Regions from separate parts of the Oceanobacillus longus genome, predicted to be linked through region 2. Evidence: riboswitches for the same ligand, from Rfam matches in the RefSeq annotation. Region 2 holds a riboswitch; each other region holds the start of a gene.

Region 1 (10,209 bases), on a different contig from region 2:
TGGCCTTTTCGATAATCTCTTTTTTCTAATCGCTATCCCATCAAAGCGGTCATCAATGCTTTCTGAGCATGCAAGCGATTTTCCGCTTGTTGGAAGACAACAGAATGCTTCCCATCAATCACTTCAGCTGATACTTCTTCACCCCGATGTGCTGGTAAACAGTGCATAAAGGTTACGTCACTCTTAGCCTCAGCCAATAATGCCTCATTGACCTGGTAACCATCAAAGTCAAATTCCCTTTTCATCTGTTCCTCTTCCTGCCCCATGCTTGCCCATACATCGGTATAAATAACATCCGCATCCTTAACTGCAATAGACGGGTCTTTCTCTATCTTAATCTTAGCATCATGTTCGTTGGCTAATTCAATTGCCTTTTCGGTAACCACCGAATCTGGCTGATACCCTTCAGGCGCAGAAACTACAAGCTCCATTCCCATAATCGCAGCTCCAATCATCAGTGAATGTGCCATATTATTTCCGTCTCCAATATAAACGACTTTCATGCCTTTTAGCTTACCTTTTATTTCTTTAATTGTTTGCAAATCTGCAAGTACCTGACATGGATGATACAAATCTGTTAACCCATTAATGACAGGGATATTCGCATACGCAGCAAGCTCTTCAACTGTATCTTGAGAAAAAGTCCGAATCATGATACCGTCCAAATAACCAGACAGAACTTGTGCAGTATCTGAAATCGGCTCCCCTCTACCAATCTGAATATCTTTTGAACTTAAAAAGATCCCCAGCCCACCTAGTTGATAAATTCCAGCTTCAAAGGATACACGTGTTCTTGTCGAAGATTTTTCAAAAATCATCCCTAATGTTTTTCCTTTAAGCGGCTCAAATGCGACCCCCTCTTGTTTTTGTTTTTTTATATAATCAGCCAAATCAAGTAAATAATTGATTTCATTCTGGCTATAATCTGCAAGTGTTAAAAAGTCTCGCCCTTTTAGTTCTTGTTGCTGAAAATTAATTTCCTTCCCTTTTGTGATCATATGAACGCTCCCTTAATAATTGTTTGTATGAATTATTATGCAACAAAAAGAATAAATATACAATGGTTTTTGTGCTTTTTATTAAAATAATCTTTAGCTCTTTTCTAATGATCGGGACTGCGGTTATTCGTCCTACCGAAAGGCATTGTTGTTTCAGGCACAAAATCTATAATCTATGAAGTAATTTTAGGTTTATTTCCAGGATTTGTGCTTTTGCCGCCGTCCGGGATCGCTTCGGGCGGATGCTTTCCGCGGGCATAGGTGAGACACTGAAATGCGCTAGCATGAAGGGGCTCACCAGCCGCCCGCGAACCGCAAGTATATTTCCCAGAGCGGTCGACGAAGTTACTTATCCTAGTTCGCATTTCATCTCAACTGGGAGTTTTATAAAACAACAACTGTGCGAAAATATCCTAATCTTTTTTTAACAGATGGAAACTGTCTTTTACCATCTAAAAAACCCGATAAGAATTTTGAATCAAATCGGGTTTTTCATTAATTTACTTTTTGCACAATAACTACCTTCAAGTAATTTCCTTGATTAAAATTCCGATCCACCTGAAAATCAGCTGGCAGCGAAAATTCCTCTAAAATTTTGTATTTCATACTCATATCTTTAAAACCTTTCTCAATAAAACCTTTAAATTTCTTCATTCCAAACGATGCATTGTTTGTAGATGCGATGATGATACCGTCCTTCTCAAGAATCGCCAGTGTATCTTTTATCAATCCTGGATAATTTTTAGATGTACTGAACGTGTGCTTTTTTGAACGTGCAAAGCTTGGTGGGTCTAACACAACCAAATCGAATTTCAATTCTTTCCGTTTCGCATATTTGAAATAATCAAAAACATCCATGACTTTGATGTCCTGCTGCTCGAAGTCAATTCCATTGACACTGAATTGTTCGATTGTTTTACTTTTACTGCGTTTGGCAAGATCAACACTTGTCGTTTTGGTTGCCCCACCTAGCGCAGCAGCAACAGAGAATGCTCCCGTATAGGAGAAAGTGTTCAGCACATGTTTACCTTTTGCATACTTATCTCGAAGTGCTTGGCGTACTTCTCGCTGATCGAGAAAAATACCTACCATTGCTCCGTCGTTTAAATAAACGGCATAATTCATGCCATTTTCTTTAATAAGTAGTGGGAATTCACCACGCTCACCCTTTACAAAATCATCGTCATCTATATATTGCCCTTTCGTATCAAAGCGTTTTTTCTCATATATAGCCTTGTAATCACCAAGTTCATCTAAGACACTTATAACCTTCTCCTTAAAAGAAAAAATCCCTTGGCTATACCAACTGATTAAATAATAACCATTAAAATAATCAATTGTCAGTCCGCCAATACCATCACCTTCTCCATTAAAAAGACGAAATGCAGTTGTATTTTCATCTTTATAATACGATTGACGTTTATTAATTGCTGTCAAAATTTTATTTTTAAAAAAGACGGAATCGATTTTCTCCCCCTCATTAAAAGAAAGTACCCATCCAATTCCTTTATTTTGATTTCCATAATATCCTTTGCCAAGAAAGTTACCATTATCATCCACAAGATGGACAAGGGTACCTTCCAACGACAATGACTCGTTATTCACAACTGCATCCTTATTAATCAATGGAAATTTATTTTTATAGTGACCGATAAAATCCGGTTTTACCTTTAATTCAATTATTTGTGTCATCATTTCATCCAATCCTATTTTTTTGTCATTATCGCATGTTAAGGACCAAAGGGAAAGCAGGTCTATCTTTTACTAATTTTCGCGTAAATACAAGTGTCCCTTAGCTCACTTTCATCTGCAGACATATCGTCATTAATTAAAATTCCTTCCAAATTAAATTCTAACCTTTCTGCCACAGCGCGACTTTTTCTATTTTTGGCATCACAGCGAATTTCGATACGATTTGCTCGCAGTTTCTTAAAAGCAAAATCGGTCAAACCAGCAACAGCCTCCGTAACATAACCATTTCCCGTATAGCGGCTATCTGCCCAGTAACCTATTTCAAACTTTCTCACATTCCAATCGATTCGATGAAGGCCCGAAGAAACAATAAATTCACCCGTTTCTTTTAAGAATACATGAAACCTCAAATCTTCCCTTGATAGAAATTTGATATAAGCCTGACGAATATTAATTTCTGTTTCCTCTTCGCTTGGTACGTTCCTGGCGAATGGCATCCATGGTCTCAACTCATTAATAGATGCCTTAATTGCTTGATTTGCTGCTTTCCCATCTCCGGATTTGGGAGCCCTAATCAACAATCGCTCTGTCTCAAATTCTTGTGGAAAATCAATTAGAAACGGATTCATATGTAACAACCTCTCTTAGAAATTTCATTATTATTTATTTCTCTATTCAGATGGAGATTCCTTCTCTAAATAAAAGGGTAATCGGATCATTGTGTAGTGAATTTTATGGTATATACCAAAAAACCCATGAAAAAGACCGTCACAGGTGTATCTTAGGATTTCTCCAACAATTCCAATTTAAAATCGCCAACTGCCCCTGCTTCATACAAATTAGTAATAGAGGTGGAGTAACGGTGAATAACAGCTGGGAATTCAAGGCTTTTAGCAGGCATCTTTACCATGAAGTCATTTTTATACAGCAACGTGGTGATGTCATGATAACCCTCTGCGGTTACTTTAAAATCAAATCTTACTTTCTTTAATTCCCTTCCATCTCTTTCCACTGTTTCTTCTTGAAAGTTTATAGCATCAATCGTTACGTCGTTAATCACAACTTTTTCATTCATGTTAATCCCTCCAACCATTTAGTATAAATACTAACCGTTTTCAGTAAAATTGTTTAGTCGGACAACTCCTAGCCATTAAATCTGTTTCTGCCTATAAGCATTACGTCGTAGGCGATTCTCTTTTCTCGCCGGTGCCGATGAATATAACTCCTTCTCCAATTCACTCTCCGCGAATACCCCAGGGACCGGAACAGGTTTTCCATTTTCATTTACTGCAACCATGGTAAGAAATGATTCTGTCGTTAATTTCTTTTCATTTCTTATTAAGTCATGGGCGCTTACTTTGACATGGACTTCCATGGAGCTTGTCCCCGTAAATGTAACATAAGCCTCCAAGGACAATGAATCTCCAACTTTTGCGGAAGATAGAAAATCAACTGAATCAATGGAAGCTGTTACAACAGCACTATTAGCATGTTTCATGGCAGTTAAAGCGGCAATTTCATCAATATAGGCAAGAACTTTCCCACCAAAAATCGTATTTAAATGATTGGTATCAGGTGGCATAACTAATCGTGTTTGAATTGTTTTGGTCTCGCTAATAGCTATCTTATCCATTCTGCATCTTCTCCTTCATCAAATAAAAAAACACCTTCTTTTACGAAAGATGTCTGTGAATGACACTAATCATTATCATTGCAAAAAAATGCACAGAAATTAGATTAGTTCATGCACCCTCCTATCTCCCGTAGGATTTAAATGCTACTTTTTTTATGGCAGGTCTTCTGGCTCAGAATCAGCAAACCCATTGCCTTCCCATTATTAAAACAGGGAATTCGATGGATTCTCCTCTTTCACAGTGGCGGGACCGCGCTGGATTTTCACCAGCTTCCCCTATTCAACTTTGTATACAAAGTCACCATAAAGCGAAATATTTATTTCATTTAGTATAACATAATATATTAAATGCTCATTGTCTCGAACGCTCCCCCAATCACTTTACATATTCTATCCAAACATCCGAGTCACTACTGATTTCTATGTTTTCAGGAACTTTCAGATACAATAACTGTTCACTTATTTCAACATCGTCCCACCAGTCATCTTTCAGTTGGCCAGTGAACTGTTTCACAGGAAATTCTTTTGCATAAGTGGAAAACTCAAGATACATACTTTCAGGAGTTTCCACCATTAGATTTCCAGAAAAAAATTCTACATTTACAGGTTGAAGAGATTCCGTAATTTTTGTATTCATTATATATACCGGTGTTTGGTAAAAGCTTGCTTCTATACTATCTGTATTTCCTGACCTTTCTACAGCAATTTGAATACTATGATCTATGTTCCCTTGATAACCTATATGAATAGATTCCTGATTAGATGGAAATTCCCACTCCTTATCCAAATATTGCCGAATCGATTCAATTGGTATCCCATCATAGATTACCCCTTGTAACTTTGCTGTATGAATATCTTCCGGCTCCCCTTCTGAATCCTCCTGAGGAACAGGAATTAAATAGTAAACTCCAACGGAAAGCAATAAAAGTAATACGTATCCTCCCAGCAGCCAATAGCCCTTTTTGGCAAACCTTTGTCTATTCAACCATCTTAGTGAGTAAATAATAACTGTTGCAATAATCAATAAAATGATGAAAGGCATGAACATATTCATTTCCTAACCTCCAATCTATTTGAAAGCAAGATTGATCCTACAAAGCAAAGAATCGAGGTCATCATTACTTTTAATACAAAAAGTAAAAAACTAGTTTCCTGGAAATAGAATTCTGCTATTTTAAAAATATAGCCTGACTGCTCTTGTGTAACGATTAAAAAACCTATTATAGCAATTGGCAATATGACAGGAAGCATTCGATGTAACTGTGTGATGGTCCCAAGTAAATACCCAACAGAGCAAGCAAGGATTAAATAGAATACCATAGCTGCCATCCCCGAAATAACTTCTATCGGTTGATAGATAAATCCCTCTCCATGAAGGTGCTCTGTATCGATAAAGAAGTATACAATCACACGCAGCAAAAACCCGGATAATATGGTAGTAATTCCACCAATAATACTTGCTGTTAATAAAAATGCTGCATTTGACAGGTTATTGCTTAAACGATTGGAAACAAAAGTAAATCCATTTTGCAAATCCGCTTTTGTCGTCATAATAATGCTATGAATAAATGCCCAAAGAAACGTAAAAATAACGATATTAATCCCAGAATATATAGTGATATCAATACTAAAACCCGTCGAGCTATAACCACTGGATCCCGATCCGGTTAATGAAAAGAGCATCGCCAAGCATTGTAACACTATCAGTGAACTGAAAACTCCAACGTAGGCTTTCATTTTATACTGATACTGCCTTTTCACTACCGTAGCTAAACCCATCCTATTTAAAGACATCATCTATTCCCCCTTTCGATTTATTGGTCAGATACACGCATAAATCACTAGCAGAAACGGGTGAAAGAGTCATACCTAATTGTTTCGCCTTATCTAGCTGGAAGAAATCATTTTTTATGACACAATAAGTTGTGTCTACCCCTACTGTTCTTGTGTGGATTACCTCTTTATTTGCTGCCCACTGCATGACTATTTCCGTTCTTCCCGTCAAACCAATTGCATATTCTTTCAATTCATCCATGGAAAGGTGAAAATATTTTTTACCTTGATCAATTAGCAGCACATCTTCAAGTAAATCCTCAATCTCTTCTAAGTGATGACTAGAAATAATGATTGTTCTTGGATGTGCAAGATAGTCTTTCAGCAGTGCCCTGTAAAAATCCTTCCTGACTGCAGCATCCATTCCAGTAGTCGGTTCATCAAACATTGTAATTGCACAACGTGATGCCAAGCCGATAATCATGTTGAATGTGCTCTTTTTCCCTTTGGATAACTGTGTATGAAAGTAGTTTGGATGAAAGGAAAAATAATCAAAGAGACGCATTGCTAACTTTTTATCCCAGTTTTCATAAAATCTTTCTGCTTCAATTAAAATATCTTTTAATGTCAGCCTCGCGAAAAAATCCATTTGATCATCCACATAGATGACATTTGCCGAGACTATTAAATTATTAAATGGTTTTTCTTTAAATACGCTAACCTCACCAGATGTTTCATTCCAATAACCAGCAAGTATCTTTAAAAGCGTAGTCTTGCCTGCCCCATTTCTACCGATTAAGCCGGTAATCGTATTTTCCTTAATCGAAAAGGACAAATCATGTAAAGCTTTAAGTCGCCCTCGTTTTTTTGATAACCCCTCACATGCAATAACGTTCATTCCGCATCCCCCTTGCGTTCGTTCTGAATAGCCTGAAGCATTTTAATTAACTCTTCTTCCCCAACGGTTAACCTTTCTGCCTCCAATGCCACTTCCTTTAGCAAACCCTTTAGTGTCTGATTTTTCCGTTTATCCATAATGATTGCTTTTGCATCTTTGGTTACAAACTTCCCAAGTCCTCGTTTGCTATAAAGAATTTTTTCATCAGAAAGTATATTTAATCCCTTTGCAGCTGTTGCAGGATTAATCGTAAATATCTCTGCAAGCTTATATTGGGAATAAACTTTTTCATCTTCTTTAAGGTTTTCATTTAATATTTCTGTTTCGATCCATTCTGCAATTTGTATATATATTGGTTTTGACCCATTGGAATTAAGAATCAAGTCTGCAACTCCCTTCACGCGAGTTAGTGCATTACTCGTGTAATGTAGTATACTGCTATTATTTGAAAAATACAATAGGTTAATATAAAAAAAGATGTCTAAGTCAGACATCTTTTTTTATGCGTAATAAAATTGGTAATGTTATTTTCAGCGTTTCTTTAAATTTTACTTCATCGTTTCATCTATCCCGACAATCTCACTTCTTCGCTCCATCATTGCTACATCCCGCCAAACGTCATCTAATTTCCCCATACGCTCACGTATACCGATCATGCGGAATCCGGCTTTTTCATGTAATCTTATACTTGATATATTTTCAGGGAAAATTCCTGATTGCAACGTCCAAAATCCTGCCGCTTCGCTTGATTCGATTACGGTTTGAATCAACTTTGTGCCAATACCTTTCCCAACGCTATCTAAGCTGAAATATATACTTAGTTCAGCAATACCGGTAAATGCACGCCTGCTTGAAATAGGGCTTAACGCTGCCCACCCAAGTACTTTTTCACCATCTCTTACTACCAGCCTGCACTCCTGGATATGTCCCTGATTCCATTCTTCCCAGGACGGAGCCTCTGTTTCAAAGGTAGCATTCTTCGTTTCAATCCCTTGTATGAATATATTTCGCACCTGTTCCCAATCCGCATCTAACATCTTATCAATTTTGTATTCCATGTAATCACCCATTCTTTCTAAATAAAAGCACGCTATCGATTATCATAATCAATAATGCGCAATTTGAAAACCGTTTTAATCCTTTTTGGCATCCGTAATGAATTTTTTATTGACAAAACGTATGACAGACATTAATATCACTATCAATTGAACTACCGGGAGAGATTACAATGAAAATATATGTTGATGCAGATGCTTGTCCTGTTAAAGAGGTTATTATTAAGGAGGCTAAGGCGAAGGATATTTCTGTTATAATGGTAACAAGTCTATCCCACTTCTCTACTGCGGATGACCCTGATGGTGTGAAAACCATTTATGTGGATACTGGAGCTGAAGCAGCTGATTACCGGATCATGAAACTAGCAAGAAGGAATGATGTGATCGTCACACAGGACTACGGTTTGGCATCATTAGGTTTAGCAAAAGGGTGCACGGTGCTCCACCATAAAGGATTTACATATACAAATGAAAATATTGACCAGCTCTTGCAAACACGATATTTGTCTGCAATGGCACGGAAGAGCGGAAAGCGAACAAAAGGCCCAAAACCCTTTACAACTGAAGATAAAGAAAAATTCAGGACACTTTTCAATAGCACACTAAATCAGTTGCTCTCTGATTGATCTACGTTGAAAGAAATATAAAGAAATACCCACCAGCAGTAATGAACTGCTAATGGGTATTTCTTTATTCTTTATCAAGCAAACCCAATGTCTGTTTCGCCATTAATTTCATATCATCCATTCCAGATTTCATCGCAAATTCTGCAATGGCTACAGGGTAGGCAGCAGAGAGTTCTATAATATGTTCATACATATTAGACCATACATAGCCGCCTGATTTCCTATAGGATTCAATCAATTTTTCTAGTGCATCCTCACCAAATGCCATGTAATGAGATACAAAGTCATTTGCAGGGTCATCCACTTTTGTCTCTGTCCAATCAATCAATCCAGTTACCCGTGCTTCCTCATCAATTAGTATGTGACCAGGGTGCAAATCTCCATGAATCAATGCCGTCTGTTTTGGCCAAAGATTATCATTCGTAACCCATTTTTGCCATCTTTCCCATAATTCATCACTTACACCAAATTCATCTTTTACTTTCTCCATCCTCACAATCATGGAGCGTTTTATTTCGTCTGGCGTCTGAATACTTAACTCAGCAGCCATTGCCTCCATATGATTGATTTGATGCAGATCAGCCATTGCAGCACCGAGCGTTGTATGATAAGCATCTGGAACGTTTTTTTCATCAATTTCCCATACATATGCTTTCTTTTCCGGGTCAATTGTTCCCGCAGGTATTCCGGTTAAGAGCTTATAGGCGATTAATTCATCTGAGAAAATATTCCATTTCGGTGCTTGAACAGAAATTTTCGGTCCTACCAACTCTAATATCCTTTTTTCCTTCCTGGCTGAGGGAACAACATCTTCCCGTCTAGGAAAACGCAGTACCCAATGCTCTCCTACAGAATCCGTAGCAAAAACCACTTGAAAATCAAGACCTGATTCATTGTACTGTAAAGATTCCAGATCTATACTCAAACCGTGATTCCTTGCTTTTTCAATAACTTGTTCGTTGGATAATGACAAGTAGATCACTTCCTTCTTATTTTATTACATACTTTTCGTATTTATTAGCATCTGCTGTTTTACATTCCACTACCAATCTCGTACCTTGTTCATCATAGGATTCTTCAAGAATATTCGCATGCTCATTAAAATAGGCGACAATCTTTCCTCCCGTATATGGGATAAGCAGCTCACAAGTAATATAAGATGAAAAGACTACTTCTTTAATCATCTCTGTTAATTCCTTCAAACCTTCTCTATTTTTAGCTGACAAATAGATTCGATTATCCTCTACAACTGGGTACTCCACTAATGAAGCATCCGCTTTATTATACGCATAAATTACCGGTATTCCATCTATACCAATATCATCCAAAATATTATTTGTCAGCCTTTGATGCTCGGCATGATGAGGATTGGACACATCTAATACTTGAATTAAAAGATCCGCTCCAAGAACTTCTTCCAATGTTGAACGGAAAGCCTTCACAAGATGATGCGGTAATTTATTAATAAATCCCACGGTATCTGTCAAAAGAAATGTTTGATTTGTATCGAGCTCTACTTTTCTCACAGAAGTTT
Region 2 (10,209 bases):
TTTTTAATGTTGAACAGGCTCCAACCAATGAGGAATTAACAATGGATGATCAGCAACATGCTGAGAAAGCAAGCAGAGATTTCCTCCGAAGTGAATTCCCTGATGATAGCGGAAAATGGAAGTTAACAGGCTTATGGCGCGAAAAGGGGTATATTTTTGCTCAACTAAAACCAGCTGCACCCGATGCACGCGTGATCGATCGGAAAATTAAACTCATCATTGATGAAAAAAATTACCAGCCTGTTAACTATACAGATAATAGCATCATCTTAGATATGTTTGAGCATTTCGAAAAAGCCGAAGATCCAAAGCTTACCAAAGAGGAAGCATTTGAAAAATTACGTAAGCATATTGAAATTACCCCCGTATATGTGTTTGATAAAAAGCAAAATCGCTATATTTTATGCGGAAAAATCGATTGTGAATATGGTGTAGATGCTGTTACAGGTGACGTTGTATTACTGAATGAAATTTAGAAATGAAAGAGGCATGAGGCTTAGCGTAAACCCCTAAGCTTCATGCCTCCTATTATTTTAGTCACATTAGACTACAGGTCATCAAATCCATTTAAATCACTCGTCTTTGTATATTGCCGTGATTTCTGTTCGAAGAAATCGGTCTTTGTACCATCGAAATTATCCACATAGGCTCGAATCCATTTCATCGGGTTATCCACATGTTCTGGATAAACCTCACTTAATCCCATCATTCGCAGCATCTTATTGGCACGATATTTAATATAACCGGCCATTTCATCCAAATCAATACCCTCTACGTCTTCTAAAACATAATTGGACCACTCTATTTCCAAAACAACTGATTCTTGAAAATGAGTATATACCCAATCGGTAAAATCCTCGGTATTGTATTCCGGGTTTTCTGCGAGTGTAGCTCGAAACAATTCCGCGATAAAGCGTCCATGTTCCAGTTCATCACGATTAATATAACTGATCATTGTCGATGTACCGACCATTTTATTTTGCCGTGCCAGATTATAGAAAAAAGCAAACCCTGAATAAAAAAACATTCCTTCCAATAAGGATGTGTATACCAATGTTTTTAAAATATTTTCCATTGTTGGGTTATCCACAAAGTTATTATATTGCTCCACCAGGTTGGCATTTCGCTTAAGCAACACTGCATCTGTTCTCCCAAGTTGGAATGCTTTATTTTGTTCGTCCAGTGAAACAACGGAGGATAACACATAGGAATAACTTTCATTATGCACAGCTTCCTGTTGCGCGATGACTGCCATAATTGATTGGACAGCAGGATCTGTGGCATATAAAGATATCAACAATGCAGTTCTCGTTTGTGGTGCATCCAATGTGGATAACAGGCCAATTATTTTGAGATATGCTTCGCGTTCTTCAGTAGTCAAGGATGAAAATTGCTTTACATCACTGGACATATTCACCTCATCCGCCTGCCAATAATTTCCGACTAATCGCTTATACATTTTATGCCAATGTGGATAAGCAATATCATTCCAGTTGAGAATTCCACTCGATTTCCCACCAAATAGGGCGGTTGACTTGTTTGGATTTAATGGTTCCAATGTTTTCGCCTTTTCAAGCAAAGCTCTTGGCATGGCACAACACTCCTTCTACCCATAATTTAACTTTTTGTTCCTGACTTCCCCTTGGCGACTGCTCAATTTTCAAACCGCTCCACTTACTTTCATAAAATTTCCACAACTTATCCACAGCTCTGCAAAACAACTCGTCTCCACCGAATTGAGTGTCCCCAGTCCCAAATATCGCAATATTGTTTGGTTTATACCCAATTTCAAGGACAAAATCCTTTATTTCAACTGGTGTTTTTCCCATTTCCCATGTAAATGTGCCGATAAAAATATAATCGTAACGTTCAGGATTTATTGGTGCATCGATTCCAATACGATGGTTATCCACAGTGATACCTTCATCTTTTAATTTCCCTTCCACGATCTCGGCGACCTCTTTGGTGTTCCCACTATAGGATATATATGCTATAAGTGCCCTCAACTTTGACACCACTCACATTCTTCGACATCGTTGGATGTTGATCGTACATAATACGTGGTCTTCAGCCCTTCCCGCCATGCCTGGAGATGAAGATCGAGTAAAACAGATGCCCGAATGGTATTTGGAACATAAAAGTTAAATGATATACTTTGGTCAATATGTTTCTGTCTGACAGCATTCTGCTTAATCGACCAGCGCTGATCGACAATATAAGCGGAACGGCGGTAAATATCGTACGTATGATGATTTAAGTCTGGTGCTGTTACCGGAATCTTAAAGTCCTTTTTCTCCTCATTGTAAAATACATTAAAAATCGGATCGATGCTTGCGGTGGAACCTGCAATCATTGCGGTCGTTGAGTTAGGAGCCACAGCCATTAAATAGCCGTTACGCATGCCATGCATGGTAACCTCTGCCCAAAGAGCGACCCATGCTTCACTTCGATAACCCTTTTCCGTAAAATAAGCACCCGTACTCCACTTACTACCTTCAAATGCTGGATAACTCCCTTTTTCCTTACTCAGTTCCATACTATTTTTTATCGTTAGAAAGGCAACCTTTTCATACAGTTCATCAGCATAACTAACTGCTTCTTCTGTTTCCCATTTTATATTTTCAAGGGCAAGAAGATGGTGCCAACCGAATGTACCAAGTCCGATTGCACGGTATTTTTTATTCGTCAGTTCTGCTTGCTTTATCGGCAATGTGTTGATATCAATCACATTATCAAGCATGCGTACTTGAATTTTTATCAGACGATCCAGCACATTATCCGGAACTGCTTTTCCGAGATTTATCGAGCTTAAATTACAAACAACATAATCACCTGCTTGATACTTTTTAATAATGGTATTTTCGTTTTCAAGAAATTCCTCTACAAATTGAGTTGGGGACTGATTCTGGGTAATTTCAGTACATAAATTGGAACAATAAATCATTCCGTTATGTGAATTGCTGTTCTGCCTATTAACTTCATCCCGATAAAACATAAACGGAGTTCCTGACTCAAGCTGTGATTTCATAATCCGCTTCATAATATCTATGGCAGCTATCTTCTTCCTGGAGAGCGTATCCGATTGTATACAAGCTTCATACTTCCTCCGCCATTCGCCATTTCCTTTTTCCTCATCATAAAAATCCTCGAGCGAAAAGCCCATCACTTGGCGTACTTCATGAGGATCGAATAAATACCAGTCTTCCCGTTTATCGACCTTTTCCATAAAATAATCCGGTAAACTGACGCCTGTGAAAATATCATGGGCGCGCATGCGATCGTCCCCATTATTCAGCTTCAAGTCCAGAAATGATTCGATATCTTTGTGCCAAACATCTAGATAGATGGCAATTGCACCTTTTCTCGTACCAAGTTGGTCAACACTTACCGCTGTATTATTTAATTGCTTAATCCACGGAACTACGCCACTGGACATGCCTTTAAATCCTTTAATAGAGCTCCCTCTGGCACGTATTTTCCCCATATAGACACCTATGCCCCCACCGTTTTTGGAGAGCTTGGCGATATCTGTATTGCTGTCATAGATGGATTGCAGGCTGTCATCCACCGTATCAATAAAACAGCTGGATAGCTGTCCATGTGTCTTTCCTGCATTTGTGAGTGTCGGCGTTGCCACTGTCATATAAAGATTACTCAAAGCCCAATAAGCTTCCTCCACCAGCTTGGAGCGCTTTGATAAGTCTTCATCCTGCATTAAATACATCGCTATAATCATCCAGCGCTCCTGGGGAAGTTCATAAATCTGCTTGTTATGATCTGTTGCCAGATAACGCGTTGCAATTGTATAAATACCTAAGTAGTTAAATAGATAATCTCGATCTGGTTGAATTAGCCTCTCAAAAAAATCCATTTCTGTTTTCGAGTATTTGGAATAAAGGTTTGGTGCATATATCCCTTTATCGGTTAACATTTGTATCAAATGATACAGCGATCCATAGCGTGAATCCTCGCTATAGTTTCGATTGGCCGCTGCCTTACGATAAAGCTCCTTCAAATAAATTCTTGCTGCCGCAAACGTCCAGTCTGGGTTCGACTCATCGATGTTTTCCAAGGCTATTTTTATAAGGATATCCATAGCTTTTTCTTCCGGTGTATCCTGATTGATTGTTTTCATTGCCTTATCCATCAATTGGTTTGCTTCTACGGATAGTCCTTTCGTAGATTCGTTAATCGTCTGCAAAACTTTTTCCTGTTGGTTAATGGTTCCTGTAATCATCATATCTACCTCCTAATATCTATATGTACAATGAAAAAGCCGTTCTTCCCCAATGGATGAACGGCTATAAAACGACAGAAATAGTTTGTATTTCTATCCTTTCATAATCTCTCATCCCGGAGAAGTGAAACTCAAAGTTAAAGGCAGGTCTCCTGACTTGTGCATCGTTTTACTAGAGTCCTTCCCATATTGCTGCCGTTAAACAAACAATATAGTGGTATTCTCGTTCATCCACACTTACAGTTGCGGGGACAGTCCCGGAATTTAACCGAGTTCCCTTTTAAGACATGATGTCATGTCACCTTTACTTTATATACAATATATAGTATTTTAAAATCCAAATAAGTCAATATCTAGTGTTAAGAGTAGCATAATGAAATTACTTATGCAATCTTTTTCTATCGTTCATTTCTAGATTGATAGATTTCTTAAGGTTCCGTCTAATAGAAACTGTAACATAAAAAATACACACGCACATTCAACAAACGGCGTGTGTATTTCGTTTAAAATTATTTATCATCTTTTTACCCCAAAACTACCCGATCGTCTTCAAATTGCTCCCCACGTATACGCTGGAACTCATTCAATAGATCTTTTACGGTAAGTTCCTGTTTGGCTTCTCCTTTTGCTTCAAATATAATTTGACCTTTATCCATCATAATTAATCTGTTTCCAAGGTCCAAGGCCTGTTGCATATTATGCGTCACCATTAACGTCGTTAGGCCAGATTCGCGGACTACTTTTTCAGTTAGTGATGTTATCAATTCCGCACGGGATGGATCCAATGCTGCCGTATGCTCATCAAGCAGGAGAATATTCGGTTGGGTAAATGTTGCCATTAATAACGAGAGTGCCTGTCTTTCACCACCCGACAGCAAACCGACCTTGGCGGATAGACGGTCTTCCAATCCAAGGTTCAATGTTTTTAACTGTTCCCGAAATAAATCTTTTCTTTTCTTCGTTACTCCAGATTTTAATTTTCTTTTTTTGTCACGTGAGTAAGCCATCGCCAGATTTTCTTCAATTGTCATGGATGGTGCTGTCCCTGCCATTGGGTCCTGGAAAACCCTTCCGATAAATGCAGATCTTTTGTATTCAGGCAGATGAACCACCTGTTTTCCGTCAATGATAACATCTCCAACATCAGGCTGAATGTTACCGGAAATCACGTTCATCAATGTTGATTTACCTGCACCATTACTACCGATTACCGTTACAAAGTCTCCTTGTTGCAATTCCAAATTTATACCGTTTAATGCTTTTTTCTCATCCAGCGTACCTTCGTTAAAAGTTACGGAAATATTAGCGATATTAAGCATGATTTTCCCCTCCTGACTGAGCACTAAGCTGTTGACGTTTTAGAAGTCTTCGTTTCTTTTCTTTTCTCGCGTGGAATATTCTTGGGCCAACTAATGCAATAATAACAATAATTGCCGTGATCAATTTCATATCGCCTGTCTCTAGAAAGTCTACTCGAAGTGCAAGCGTAACAATCATACGATAGATAATCGCTCCGCCGATGACTGCCAGTGTTGCTCTAGCAATTGTTTTTGTACCAAAGAGCGCTTCACCGATAATAACGGATGCAAGACCAATGACGATCATTCCGATACCCATATTTACGTCGGCAAATCCCCCGAGCTGACCGATTAACGCACCAGAAAGTGCCACAAGTCCATTCGACAATCCAACACCGACAATCGTTAGGTTATCTGTATTAGCTGAGAGACTTCGGATCATCTTTTTATTGTCCCCAATCGCTCTTAACGCCAATCCTACTTCCGTTTTCAAATAAAAGTCTGTAATCAGCTTAATGGCAATGGTAACAATGAGCATAATCAATACAATTCCCCAAGTATTCGGGAACCGATCTAATCCGAAAGCGGCAAGAAGCCCATTTAACGCATTATCTATTCCAGTCATCGTCCAAATGGAATTCAACTGTTTAAATACTGTCGTTTCATTAAGCATGGATAATGTAGGCTGACCCAAAATTCTGAGGTTAATTGAATAGAGGGCAGTCATCATCAAAATCCCTGCAAGCAGTGCATTTACTTTACCTTTTGTATGTAATAAACCAGTTATACATCCCGCAATAAATCCAGCAAGCAATGCAAACAATGTTGCAAGCACTGGAGGGACGCCATTTACAATGGATAGAGCTGCTACTGCTGCTCCTGTAACAAAGCTTCCATCAACTGTCAGATCAGGAAAATCTAATACACGGAAGGTTAAGTAAACGCCTAAAGCCATAATGGCATAAATAACTCCTGATTCCACAGCACCGAACATTGATATAAACATAATTCTTTCCTCCCGCTACGTCTAAGTAAAAGTATTTATAAAAAATATTGATTAGTTCAGATAATATTAAAGGAGCCAGATAAGATAAATATCCGGCCCCAACAAGATTATTACTCTACGAATTGTGCCTGATCGTCCCATTCAGAATTCCACTCAATACCTTGTTCTTCAGCAGCTTGCTTATTCATAAATAATTGTATTTCCGGTGGATATTCAGCAGGGAAATCACTTGGTGACTTCTCACCTGTCAAGATTTCTACAGCCATTTCTCCAGTACGGTAACCAATTGTATGGTAATCAATACCGAATGTGGCAAAACCACCACCAGCTAGTGAATCAGGCTCACCTACAATTAGTGGAATATCCTGGTCATTTGCAACTCCAACTACACTATCCAAAGCAGATACTACCGTATTATCCGTAATGATGTAAAATACATCTGCCTCACCGACAAGTGTTGTTGCTGCCTGTTGTACTTCCGCAGAATTGGCTACTGTACGCTCAACGACTTCCAATCCTTGTTCCTCAGCTGCTGCTTTTACGGATTCAACTTGGGAAACAGAGTTTTGTTCACCAGCATTGTAGACCATACCAATCGTTGCACCTTCGAAATAAGTATTAATAAATTCCACGGTTGCATCAATTTGTTCTGGATGGAGGTCAACGACACCAGTAATATTTTCCCCAGCTTCATCCATTGATGGTACAAGACCTGCATCTACAGCATCTGTAACAGATGTGAAAACAATTGGAATATCACTTGTTGCCTGCAGTGCACCAAGCGCACTTGGCGTTGAGTTCGCAAATATTAAGTCAACATCATCTGCTGCAAATCCATCAGAAATCGGTTTTACATTGTTCTGATCATTCTGGGCACTTTGAAAATCATATTCCACCTCAAGACCAGCATCCGCCAAAGCATCTTTAAATCCTTCGTAGGCAGCATCAAGAGAAGGATGTTCCACAATCTGTGTCGCACCGACTTTATATGTATCTCCACCTTCTGAAGATCCGCTGTCCGCTTCATCATCAGAGCCACAAGCTGCCAATGTGATTATAGCAACAGCTACTACCATTAACATTAATAATTTTTTCACGGTTATTTCCCCCTATTCGACGATAATCGTTTTCTAAATATTTAAACGTGATTATATCATACTATTTATTCATTTGCGATAACTTTTTATAGTCCAGAAATATTGTTTAAAACAATCTTCCAAAAAGTTCCACTAATACTATGTACCTATGTATAAAAAAAGAGATGGTTTATGAAGCACCATCCCTGAAAATTATTCGTCTTTTGCCTGATTTTCTACATATTTTCCATAATCCGGGACTGCGATCGTCTTAAAATTTCTAACGAGTTTCTGAAGCCCTGCTGTTAATTCATCGCCAAAAATCGGTATACCATGGCCAGTCCCTGCAGCTGTAGGATGCAAAGCAGCAAGTTTTTGAACAGAAATCTCTGAAGCATCCCAGTCAGGTGTATAATACCTGGGTGGACCATTCACTTCTTTTGTTTGCATCACTACCTTTAGTAATTCGTCCTGCTTCACTGTTATAAAAGCATCTCCAGCTAGTAGGGCTTTGTCTGATTCACGGAAAAAAGATACGTGCCCCGGCGTATGACCAGGTGTATGCAGCCATTTCCATCCCGCCATCCCAGGCACTGTCCCATCTTCAGGTAATGGTGAAATATTCCTACCTAAATGGATTGGTTCCTCCGGGAAAAGGTCGGAAATCTTAGCAACCATTCCACCTTCAACACTTGAATCCGGATACGAATAGCTTTCTTCTCCTGTCAGAAAAGGAAGCTCCAGCGGATGAGCAAATACAGGAATATTCCATTTTTCCACAAGTTCTTCTGCTGCGCCAACATGGTCAAAATGCCCATGTGTTAAGATTAACGCTTTTGGTGTGGCATTTTCTCCGAAGAGTGTTTCCGCCTGCTCCATAATTTTATGGTAGGATTTTGGCATTCCAGCATCAACAAGTACCCAATTTTCTGTATGACCTACAAAGTACAAGTTTACAATCTGGTTGGTAAAGCAATGGACATCCTCTGCTACTTGTGTGAGCTTTCCACTTTTTATTGACGTCATTGGCATATACGTATCCTGTTTATTATTTTGTTCCATATAAATACCTCCCTAATAGCATTATGTACTCCGTTTTCCCACTTAATGACTGTATTTAACCTACTATTTTGTCGCTGCTAACGTAAATGCTTCGGGGGATTATTTTTATGATGCGTCCGCTTCACCTCAGCAAATAGATTCTCCTGTTGACTCGCAAGTACCGGTTGGCTGTTTAATTTTTGCAGGATTTCGCTGGCTCTGGCCTTATCTGGGTGAAATTCTCCAATAACTTCCGCCATTAATTGGGTAAGTGCTTGAAATTCCTTTTTCGTCACAGGCTGTGCCTCTTGTTTTAATATAAATCCGATTTTTCCGTTTGGTTCAAGTGTTGCCCATTCCACATCACTGATTTTCGAAATATTCTGCTGTCTGAGGTTCATTTCCAGTTGATCGACCGTAAGTCTAAGTTTTTTCAGGTTTTTTTCTTGTAATATCCCCTTTTCAATCAGAACTTTTGCATTTCCGGTAAGGATTCTTTCAAAAATATTACCTTTAATTTGAATATATTCCATAAAAATCAAGGTCAAAATTAAGATAAACCCTACCCCTATGGTTGTCCACACACTTTTACCTGCTAATGGTTGTATTAATAAGGAACCAATCCCAATCATGATGACGGTTTGTGCCAGTGTCATTTGAGATATAGACTTCCTACCTGCCAATCGCAACAGGAATGTACCTGCCAAAACAATAAGGATTGCTTTCCATACCCAATCAAAATCCATTATTCACATCCCCTTTCTATATGTTAGTTTTGCAAAATAATACATTTTTATCCGCTTACTAACATAAAAAAGTGCCATCCGTATTTAGATCGCACTTTTTAAACCTTAAGATGTTTTGAAATGAATTTCTGAAGATACTTCTTCGAATACATAAACCTTCTCTACATAAACCTGATGCCAAACCATGAACATTAGTACGGTCCATATCTTTCTTGAATAATCTCTTTTCCCGGCTAGATGGCTGTTAAGCAGGTCAAGTACAACCGATTTATCAATAACATAATCTGTTGCACTTTCTAGAATAAGTTCTTTCGCCCACGTATACATACTTCCCCTTAGCCAATGCTTTATCGGTACAGGAAAACCAAGCTTCTTCCGGTTCAGAACATGACCTGGTACAAATCCTTCTGCCGCTTTTCGTAAAACTGATTTTGTTGTACCATCTGCTATCTTATAATCAACGGGAATTCTGCTTGCAACTTCAAATACCTCTTTATCCAAAAAAGGGACACGAAGCTCCAATGAGTTGGCCATCGTCATTTTATCGGCTTTCAGCAGTATATCGCCAGTCAACCATGTATGCATATCAATATATTGCATCTGTTCGACAGGATGTCTGTTTTTAACTTGATTATAGAGCGCAGCAGTACGGGACTGATACGTAAAACGAGGGTCATAGTTTCTTAATAATTCCGATTTCTGTTTCTCCTCAAACATCTTTGCATTACCGATATACCTTTCCCGTAATGGGGTTGTGCCTCTCTCCAAGAAACTTTTTCCTTTCATTCCTTCCGGCAGCATTGCT
Region 3 (10,209 bases), on a different contig from region 2:
AGATTCCGGACACTTGATGCATCATGCCATAAATCGTCTTTCGTAAACCCACGTTCAATTAAATCATCAAACGTTAAAAATATTTTAAATTGGTCATTAGACAAACGTTCAATACGCATACTGCATCCCCCTTATATAGGTGCCTTTTGGTAAAAAATTTCTATTCTCATAATACCAAGTAATGATAATAGTAAGCACTTTATACACTATATGCATATCATCAATATGTTGAACAGTGCCAAGTATTTATATTTGTTTATTTTGAAAAGTTACTACGTGGCATTCAGCATTTGTTACTAGTCTGAAAGGGAGCAAACGATAACCATATCCTTCACTCACCAGCTTATGTGTAGTATGGAACAATTCATACCCACCTTTTTTATATGGCCCATAGCCGAGGAAGCGTATTTGTCCACCATGGGTATGTCCTGCCAAAAAAGTATGTATCTTATATTGCTCTTCTTCCGATAGTTCCTCAATTGCAGTTGGAGAATGCGCAATTAAGATCTTATAATCTCCTCTTGCATCACTCAGTGCTGTTCCTACTTGGTCCCTTTTATCTTCATAATAATCAAAGCCGATAAGGCTGAGAATTTGATTATTTTTATAGATGTTTTGTATGGATTCCTGCAAAATTGTTACATTTTCTTCCTGTAACAATTTTGCGATTTTTTCCTTACCAGCATCATAATCATTGTTACCCCAAACAAAATATATTGGCACATTCCATTTTTTTAAAGCTCTTATATTTTTTCTTGATCTCTCAAGAGGTACCCATTTTTCTGTTAAATCCCCACCGATTATTACAGCATCCACTTTTAGTGATATGGAGCTAAGTGTCGATTTTCTTATATTTCTTCGATGTATATCAGAAATGAAAAATATTCGAAAGCCATCTAATCCTTCAGGTAATCTTTCATCCACAATAGTCTGTTCTTGCAGCACATCATGATGCGCTTTGTAAATCATGAAAATGAAAGGAAGTGGAGCAATTAAAAGTGGTTTCAACAGCTGTTTAAACAATTATATCGTCTCCAATTAAATTTGTAACCCGTAATATTATCATATTTCGATCAAAGTCATTAATTCGTCCCCAAAAAAATAGGATGCAACAATGAAAATTATAATTAGTAATAAGATTACAAGCAGGAGTCTGAATAATGGTTTGCTGATCTTAAAACGAGTTCTTTGATTCACAGAATGTATTTCTTTTCTGGGGGGAAGATTTAAAATATCCACCTCGCGTTTTTCCACGGTATGTTTATTGCTTACTAAGGATTCATCAGGCTTCTTTTCATGTTCATTCTCCACCTCTTGAATCAGACTTCGTAAATCATTAGCTTGATCTTTTGATTCATCCGAATTTATCTTCACTTCAAAGCACCTCACTTCTTAAAGCGGATCACTAACCCTAATAGGAAATCTACACAAAAATGAGCGGTTATGGTAACGAGCAAGTTATTGGTTAGTTCATACATATAGCCGATAAAAAAACTGACCAGGATAATAGAAATTAATAAAACCGGTTTTCTTAAATAACGAATATGTACAAAAGCAAATAGTAAACTTGCAAATAAATACCCGAATTCGTTTTGAATAACTCCTCTGAATAATAATTCTTCAGATACAGCAACGAATAAAGAAATAGTGAAAATATAGAATAGAGGTTGGTCACCAAAGATTCTTTTATTAATACCATTATCATCGTAATACTTTTCTGGAAGGAAGTACATCATTCCTAAGTCGATGAAAACAATAATCAAACCGGGTATAAGACCATAAAGTAAAATTTCCCCCATATTCCAATCGAAAAAAAGAAGCCAGTCCGTCATTTTTTCAAATAGAATAACGCTTAATATAATACTAATTAGGATTAATAATGATTGAGACAGAAAAAGTTGCTTTCTTATCTCTTCATCGGAAAGCTGTTTTATTAATTCACTTTGCTTCATCTGTATTACCAACTAATAATAAGTCTTTGAGTTTAGCTTGCCAACTTTCTGAACGCAATTTTTCCGGTTGCGTCTCGTCGGGTTTCCATTCGTTCCATGAAAACCCGCAATTACTGCAACACTGATAGTTAGCTCTATTGTATGTTGCTTGAAAGGACCTGTACAAGTTTTTACGCAAACAATTTTTTTCGTGAATCCAGTTTAATACATCATGTAATTTCTCTTCTTTATACTGAGTTCTTTGTTTTATTAAAGATTGGATGGTAAATTGAGCATCCTGCCAATTTCCTTCCTCATAATAAATTCGATTATTTTTTATAATACCATGATTTTCTAACTGATAACGAAAAAACCTCCATTGTGTTTCGTTTATCTGTAAACGATTTTCCATTTGCTCATTGGATGTTGGTATTTCTAACTTTTGTTGAGCCATTACATATAACTGATAGAACAAATTCGTTAAATGAGCTTCGTCAGGAAGCTCTTTTTTAATTATATTATTTGGTATGAAAGCATCCTTTGGTGAAAACAGTAATAAACCCACACTTGATTTACCATCCCTGCCAGCTCTACCTACTTCCTGTATATAGGATTCTAACTGTAGTGGCAAATGAAAATGTATAATTAGTCTGATATTGCTTTTATTAATTCCCATGCCAAAAGCGCTTGTGCAGCATATGATATCCAGTTGGTCATTCATAAATTGTTGCTGAATGCTGACGCGATCCAATTGTTCCATTCCACCATGGTAGAAAGCTATATTTTTATCTTTCAACTGATTAGAGAGAATACTCGCTGTATTCTCTGCTGCTGCCCTGCTTGTGAAATAAATTAACGAAGGAATATGGTACTTGCGGAATAACCGCGTGATTAATTCCGTTTTTTCAGCATCATCAGCGACTTGCTCTATACAAAATGCTATATTCTCCCGATCCATAGGATAAACGCGTTTGTTCATATCCGGTCGTTTCAATGAAGAAATGATATCTGACTGGACTTCCGGAGTAGCAGTTGCACTCAGTGCCATTACCGTTGGGTTGTTTAATGTTTCAATGGCCTCACTTAATTTCAAATAGTCAGGCCTGAATTCATGACCCCATTGTGATATACAGTGGGCTTCATCTATAACAAATAATTGTACATCGAGATGTTTTAACCGGTCCATTACTTCTTTCTGCTGAAGCAACTCTGGAGAAAGATAGATTAATTTGTAACTGCTAAGATTATTATAAACGGATCTTCTTTCAGAAGGATTCATGAAACTGTTAATGGCAATAACTTCCTTAAAGTTATTTGCCTTTAATTCTTTTACTTGATCTATCATTAAGGATATTAATGGAGATACAACGATCGTCATGCCAACTTGTATTCTAGCAGGAAGTTGATAACAGATTGACTTACCTGACCCCGTTGGTAGAATCCCAAGCACATCCTTTCCTGCAAGTACGTCCTGGATAATTTCTTTTTGACCTGTTCGAAACGAAGTATAGTGAAATTGTTTTTTTAACGTATTTTCCAGTGTAGTTGTATTCTGCAAGTTAATCACCTATTCTTAATAATTTCTTATTTACTGCCAGAACAAGCCGTATTTGAAAATAACTGATATTTACGTTCACTGAATTTTTAATATCCTTTAATTTAAATGATTTTTCTTTATTCAGTACGTTGATTACTTCATTCTGATCATTTATAGATATGTAATTATTTAATGGGAACTCTGAATTGTACAGGGCAATTTCCACAATATGATCATGAATCGTATTTGTTTTTAGATTCCTCATTGCAGCAATCTGATCAATCGAATAACCTTTTTCTAATAATTGATTTGTCTTATTTGCTGATTGTGTAATTTGATTCGATTTGTATAAATCTTTTAACATATAAACATGTAGCGGGAAATGTTCTTTTTCTTTATAAATCAGAGTTATCATTCTGTGGACAATGCCTTTTAGTAGTAGGTGAACATCTTCTTCAGTCAGGTTAAATTTTTGAGATAACTGGTTTGTGCTCAATCCAATGTTTTTATACCCTGTCAATCGATCAACAAATAGAGTAGCATCTTGGTCCGGTAAATACTTTAAGATCGTTAGGAGTTCATCATAAAGCGCTACGGTAACATTCTTTTCTGAGTTCTTCATTGTTCTATACATTTGTTTGACCCATCTCTCAGCAGCATGGTTATCAGTGACTGGGATGAAGTTGAAGGAACGCATCTTTATATTTGTTAAAGTTTGTACGAGTAATAAAAGTCTGAGGTAGAAAATGTCTGCTGTTTCATTATATTTCAATCCGTTAAAATATTCGATTTTTAACTGGTCTTTGTGTTCCTCAAGCCAATTCACCCCACGATTAGATAATTGGAATATACTGTTCTGATTTTCAACCGGATTTAATAAACCACTTTCAGTTAGCTTCTTTATTTTCCTGTTAAATTTCTCTTTGGTTAGGATACTATAGATACAATAAAACTTATCCAACCGATAGATATGCGCATCCTGAACTGTTTGGATTGATTTTTTACCTTTTAATAAATGATATATACTTGATACGGTTCTTTCTCCCTGTATTTTAGCTACGCATGTAAGGATGATACCATTAAAAATCAAATGAAAATCCCTCCCCCTAAAAAGAAAATTGTATAGAATAACAGATGTTATTGAAATCATAGGTAATCAGATTTAGAATAGATAAAGTGGGTTTAAATTATAGGAGGAAAATGAATGTCGAAATACACGATTGTTGATAAAGAAACATGTATAGCCTGTGGAGCTTGCGGTGCTTGTGCACCACAAATATTTACTTATGATGACGAGGGGCTTTCCTATGTTTCCATCGACGAAAATGCTGGAATATCAGTTATTCCTGATAAACTGGTAGATGACTTACTTGATGCCTATGAAGGTTGCCCAACAAACTCCATAAAGATTTCTGAAATGGCTTTTAATGGAGACCCATTAAAATTTGGGGAATAATATAATATTCCTAGTACATAGTATACATTTAAAAAGTGTTTTTGAAAAATATTTTTCAAAAACACTTTTTACTAGTCTCAATTTCTTATATCAATTGGATTTGCAGCAATAGGTACAGGAATCGGTGCAGAAATATTGTATCTACCGATTTGATCAAATGGAAAATTATTAAATTGAACAGATTGATACCCATAGCTTTTAGCGGTCATTAGTATAGCTTCAATCATGGTCATTACTTGTTGCTCATCTTGGGAAACGGACCCATCATCTAGTGTTAATTTGAGCAGGTTCTTAGATGAATCGACTGTAAACTGGACCTCTTCTGGTATTGTCCGATCGATATTAAATTCCTTCTGTTCTATTTTCATTTCGGTAAGTGCATCCTGAATGGACAGGTTTAAATTTGGTATGGGAACTAAAAATTGATTATTATAACGTTTGTATATTAAATTCTCTTCTTTATTTAATAAAAGTTCCTCAATAACACCATATGGACCAAGCTCCACGCCATTGGTATCCGATTGAAAAACTGCCTTATTAATACCATACGGCGTGAACATAGCGGAAAGCATCTTTTCAAAAAGATAGGCGTTTGTTGAGCCTTCCCCGATCGAAAATTTATCTCCAAGTTCAATCAACACTTCGGATTCATTTAGCACAATAGAGGCATTCTTTAGCATATATTCATTTGTAGCCCATTCTTCATTGTTTATATAAAATTTTAGTTCATTATAATATTCATCCAGATTGGCGTTGCCACTTACGATAAACGAAATAGGTATGATATATTGCTGTTGAAGGTCTGATAATGCACCATAGACAATTTTCATTGGTTCATTGGACTCCTGAATGACATAGCTCTCCAATGAATCATCATTAGGAACTTTTAATTCATCCATTAGTTCAGAGTTTTGTACAACAGATTCTTCACTTCCCATTTCCACCTGGTCCTCATCTGAGGATTCCATTCGTCTGGAGTCCTCAGATTTTTCAATATTTGTCGCTATTTCGACATCAGAAAACTGCTCAGAATTTTGATACACCTGATTGTCGTTATTCAACATAACTGGAATAATAAGAATGAAGGTAACGGCCATCATGGTTGCCAGAACGGGAATCAGTTTTTGCCTCTTTTGTCTCTTTTTTGTTGGTGAGGGGTCAGTAAGGCTTGAGGAGATGCGGTGGTATAATACATTTTTTTCTGTATCATCTTTTATTTCAGGCATTTCCTGTAACCGATCAATGATTTCCTGTTGTTCTTTATCTATTTGCCTCATTGAGCATCTCCTTCTTTCTCGATTTGTTCAAGCAAGAGCTTTTTTAATGTTTTTAGACCTCTATGCTGTGTTGTTTTAACTTTGCTCACACTAAAATTAAGTACTTCAGCTGTTTCCTGAATAGAGAAGGATTGCAGGTATCTTAGAATTAACACACTTTTTTGATCGATTGTGCATTTGTCAAGATATTTATAGATTTGCTTCATCTGCTCATTTTTAATAGCTATTTCCTCAGGTAAATCATCTTCATCGGGAATGGATTCACCTTTTTCGGCCCAGTCAAAAAGGTCGATAATTCTGTTTCTTTTTCTCTTCAAAGAACGGAAATAGTCATATGTAACATGTCTTGCAATAGAAAAGAGCCATGTTTTTTCACTGCTCTCCCCTTTAAAGTTTGGATAAGCCTTTAATACTTTAATATATACCTCCTGAATCAGATCTTCAGTCGTTTCTTTATTTTTCACCATGTAAAAAATGTACTGGAACAGATCCTGATGATAGTTATCATATAACTTATCGAAAATGGCCTTCATAGAGACCCTCCGTTCAACTATATAGTCGTTATTAATACAAAAAGGTTACAATCATACTATATCGTTTAAAATAAAAGCGCAACCTACTGTAAGTGTATGTAAGCCATGATACATTGATCTATATTATAAAGGGTAACTCAACTTTTGCAGAGTAAAATTGAAAAGATGCTTGGTAGAATTAGGTGGCCTGGAGATACACTGCTCAAGTTGACGTTGGATTAACTGTTTGCACTGAGCAGTCTGGATACATCGAGATTCCAAGGATCTTTTCGTTCATCTTGTTGTTTTTAACACCGCATTTTATATAGACTACGAAGTAACTGCTAGTTGATTCTAACAGTATGCAGAAGCTTCGGCGACCGCTCTGGGAATTATACTTCGCTTTCCGTGGGCGGCTGGTGAGCCCTCCTCGTGCTGCGCACTCCGGGGTCTCACCGATGCCTTTCCTCCCACTGGAGTCTTCGTATATTTCCCAGAGCTGGTTTTAAGCTTACAAACAATTAACTGCATTAGTGATTGTTATAAAAATCTTATCACACAGCTTCACCAGTCCGGGTGAGCGGTGACTCCTGCGGGAAAAGCACGTGTCCGAAGACCCCGCAGAGTGGGTTTCTCGAGGAGGCTGAGGCCGTGCCCTAAGGATGCGCATCCGCCCAGAGCGATCCCGGACGGCAGCAATAGCACATATGTTAGAATACCAACCAGAAGTTAGTTCGCATTTTATCTCTACTCTGCGATGCTTATAAAGCAATTTACATTAAAAAATAGCCTTTAGAAAACAGCCTTATTTTACCAAGGTTATCAAGGAGATTATTAGAGATATTATAAGTTTATTGTTTGAAATTATTTTATTGGCGTGAAAGTTAGTAGATAACTAAAGAAAAAAAATACCAACTGCAAATCAGTTGGTATTCTTGATTGTAAATCTCTTAACAGCATAGTTACTAAATAAATGAGACATAATCGGGTACAAGAGAATAATAAACACCGCATTGCCAATAGCATGACTTGTATCAAATGGAAGACCTGCTATGTAATACGGCCAAAATTGTCCAGTTATTTGATAATTTGTCAGTGATATGACAAAACCATACAGATATCCACTGAATACCGCAAAAAGCACCGTGATAAATAGAGGTACACGTTTAAATATTTTACTCAATAAACCGCTCAAAACACCAATGATACACCATGAAATAATTTGCCATAATGTCCATATTCCCATCCCCATAAGCATGTTGGAAAGAAAGGTTGTCACAATCGCTAAGAGTATTGCTGATAGAGGGCCGAGTATAATGCCGCATATAATAATCAGTGCAGTTACTGGTTGAACATTTGGAATAAACTGGAACACATATCTTCCTGCAATTGCCATAGCAGCCAATAAGGCTATGATTGTAATCTTATATGTGTTCATCGTCTATTCCCAGGATTGTAAATCAAATACAACTATATCACCAGGAGAAAGTTCGTATTCGTTAGCCCCTACAGTTGGCATCTCATCGTTAACGAAGAACATCCAAGCGGTTTGTTCCTCATCACTTGCTTCGACTCTTTCAATTGATGTAATAAATGCACCATCAAAGTCTGTTTCAATGTAGAAATTTTCTTCCATAACATCCATCAGTATATCGCCTTCTTCAATCGGGATCTCCTGCTCATTTACGAATTCCTCCCCTTCATTTATAGAAATTGTAACTCGAACAGAATCTTCAGCCACCTCTTCGGAATCAGAAGTTTCATTTGTACTTACTGAAGTATTTTGTTCGGTGTTATCTTCAGATGAACATCCAATCAATAAACCTACTGTCATCAAGATTACTGCTACTTGCAAAATCCATTTTTTCATTGTTTCCCCATCCTTTTTGCATTAATGTTACTGGAAATTAATCTGTATTCTATAAAAGTATAAAAAAAGTCCGCCTTTAGTAGTTCAGGCGGATTAAAGACAAACAAATAATAGCTGCTAGCATGCATGCATATGTATTTGTAAGTCTCAATCGCTTATACCCTCGAAGCATTGAAACAAATTGTCAATTGGCAGGTCTACTGACTTATGATTCAAACCTACTTTAAGCCCTTCCCATATGGATTACCATACAGTGGATCGCTTATTTCGTAATCATTTACAGTTGCGAGGACAGTTCCAGACTTCCACTGGATTCCCTTTTAATAAAACACCAATTACAATATTCAATTATACGATACAATTCCAATACAAAGTTATCATAGCATAAGAAAATTAAATAGAAAAGCTTTAAAACTTTAACTATTTTCATGATTCTGTGGTAATTTGAAACTGAAAGTAGTCCCTTGATTTAGTTTACTTTTTACTTGAATAGTCCCTTTATGTGCATCAATTATATTCTTAGCAATGGCAAGTCCAAGTCCAGTGCCTTTTTTCTCTTTACTCCGTACTCTGGATTTATCAGCCTTATAGAATCGCTCAAAAATAAACGGTAAATCTTCTTCAGGGATACCACTCCCGCTATCGTTCACTTCCACATAAAATTCCTTAGGTTTGTTTGTGACTGCAACACGGACAGTTCCGCCTTTCGAAGTGTGCCTAATCGCATTGTCAATTAGATTTGTAAACACTTGTTCAATTCTGTCAGGGTCAAAACTGGTATTTGAAAAGTCAGTGTTCATTGTTAGTGTAAGATCAATCTCGTTATCAGAAGCGAGACCTTTAAATTTATTTACAATTCGTTTGATATAGGATTCAATACCAAACGTTTCCACGTTTAAGTGAATTTGGCCTGATTCCATACGTGCAAGGTCAAGTAGTTCATTAACGAGTCGACCCATTCGTAACGATTCTTCATGTATAATTTTGGCCAGCTCATTTTTTTCCTCTTTTGTATCGGCAATATCATCGACAATCGCTTCACTGTAACCTTGAAGCATGGATATTGGAGTGCGTAATTCATGTGAAACATTGGCTATAAAATCTTTTCGTAATTTATCCAACCGTCTTTCTTCTGTCATATCACGAATGACAGCTACAGCACCCCTTACATAGGACTGGTCGTATAAAGGTGTCATCAGCATTACGAAATTTCTACCTTGAAGACTGATCTCTCTTAAAACTGCTTGTTCCCCATCGATTACTTCTTTTAAAGCTTCTTGTAGTTCTGTTGGAAGTTTTCGACTCTCATTCATTACAACATCATTCTCAAAATACCATCCATCAATATATTTCTGGGCAGGTGGATTTATGACCAGAATGTCTCCATTCCGATTGAGAGTAACTACTCCATCTGCCATTGAACTAACGATACTTGATAATTGTTCCTTCTCCTGACGTAAAGCATTAATATGAAACTTTAGCTGTCTTCCCATTCGATTGAACTCTACAGCAAGTTCTCCGATTTCATCATGCGTCAATACTGGAACCTTTGTATTAAATTCACCTCTTGTAAGATCGTAGGCTGCTTCTCGCATCTTAATTAATGGTGATGTTATTCTAGTGGAT

Evidence for each region. Region 2 has a riboswitch for cobalamin ahead of ACFOUV_RS06310 (ribonucleoside-diphosphate reductase subunit alpha). Riboswitches for the same ligand answer to the same signal wherever they lie in the genome.
Region 1: linked by a shared signal. The riboswitch ahead of ACFOUV_RS13665 (acyl-CoA thioesterase) and the one ahead of ACFOUV_RS06310 (ribonucleoside-diphosphate reductase subunit alpha) in region 2 are both predicted to bind cobalamin.
Region 3: linked by a shared signal. The riboswitch ahead of ACFOUV_RS03650 (DUF4430 domain-containing protein) and the one ahead of ACFOUV_RS06310 (ribonucleoside-diphosphate reductase subunit alpha) in region 2 are both predicted to bind cobalamin.

What each region holds. Positions count from the first base shown of each region.
Region 1 covers NZ_JBHSAO010000010.1:70,230-80,438, forward strand. Annotated here, with positions in the region: gene argF (ornithine carbamoyltransferase) at 33-998, opposite strand; gene ACFOUV_RS13650 (class I SAM-dependent rRNA methyltransferase) at 1,494-2,690, opposite strand; gene ACFOUV_RS13655 (GNAT family N-acetyltransferase) at 2,753-3,319, opposite strand; gene ACFOUV_RS13660 (DUF3219 family protein) at 3,472-3,765, opposite strand; gene ACFOUV_RS13665 (acyl-CoA thioesterase) at 3,841-4,323, opposite strand; cobalamin riboswitch at 4,464-4,644, opposite strand; gene ACFOUV_RS13670 (hypothetical protein) at 4,700-5,377, opposite strand; gene ACFOUV_RS13675 (hypothetical protein) at 5,374-6,120, opposite strand; gene ACFOUV_RS13680 (ATP-binding cassette domain-containing protein) at 6,104-6,994, opposite strand; gene ACFOUV_RS13685 (GntR family transcriptional regulator) at 6,991-7,377, opposite strand; gene ACFOUV_RS13690 (GNAT family N-acetyltransferase) at 7,543-8,052, opposite strand; gene ACFOUV_RS13695 (YaiI/YqxD family protein) at 8,223-8,675, shown strand; gene ACFOUV_RS13700 (macrolide 2'-phosphotransferase) at 8,740-9,648, opposite strand; gene hflX (GTPase HflX) at 9,665-10,209, opposite strand, start outside.
Region 2 covers NZ_JBHSAO010000003.1:77,405-87,613, reverse strand. Annotated here, with positions in the region: gene ACFOUV_RS06325 (hypothetical protein) at 1-476, shown strand, start outside; gene ACFOUV_RS06320 (ribonucleotide-diphosphate reductase subunit beta) at 548-1,591, opposite strand; gene ACFOUV_RS06315 (flavodoxin) at 1,572-2,018, opposite strand; gene ACFOUV_RS06310 (ribonucleoside-diphosphate reductase subunit alpha) at 2,003-4,237, opposite strand; cobalamin riboswitch at 4,363-4,558, opposite strand; gene ACFOUV_RS06305 (ABC transporter ATP-binding protein) at 4,762-5,556, opposite strand; gene ACFOUV_RS06300 (ABC transporter permease) at 5,549-6,541, opposite strand; gene ACFOUV_RS06295 (ABC transporter substrate-binding protein) at 6,652-7,638, opposite strand; gene ACFOUV_RS06290 (MBL fold metallo-hydrolase) at 7,831-8,679, opposite strand; gene ACFOUV_RS06285 (DUF421 domain-containing protein) at 8,757-9,404, opposite strand; gene asnB (asparagine synthase (glutamine-hydrolyzing)) at 9,510-10,209, opposite strand, start outside.
Region 3 covers NZ_JBHSAO010000001.1:706,840-717,048, reverse strand. Annotated here, with positions in the region: gene ACFOUV_RS03700 (genetic competence negative regulator) at 1-119, opposite strand, end outside; gene ACFOUV_RS03695 (metallophosphoesterase) at 247-1,023, opposite strand; gene ACFOUV_RS03690 (hypothetical protein) at 1,063-1,374, opposite strand; gene ACFOUV_RS03685 (CPBP family intramembrane glutamic endopeptidase) at 1,386-1,952, opposite strand; gene ACFOUV_RS03680 (RecQ family ATP-dependent DNA helicase) at 1,939-3,498, opposite strand; gene ACFOUV_RS03675 (helix-turn-helix domain-containing protein) at 3,491-4,558, opposite strand; gene ACFOUV_RS03670 (ferredoxin) at 4,673-4,924, shown strand; gene ACFOUV_RS03665 (hypothetical protein) at 5,002-6,201, opposite strand; gene sigX (RNA polymerase sigma factor SigX) at 6,198-6,734, opposite strand; gene ACFOUV_RS03655 (ECF transporter S component) at 7,636-8,151, opposite strand; gene ACFOUV_RS03650 (DUF4430 domain-containing protein) at 8,155-8,583, opposite strand; cobalamin riboswitch at 8,757-8,934, opposite strand; gene ACFOUV_RS03645 (ATP-binding protein) at 9,000-10,209, opposite strand, start outside.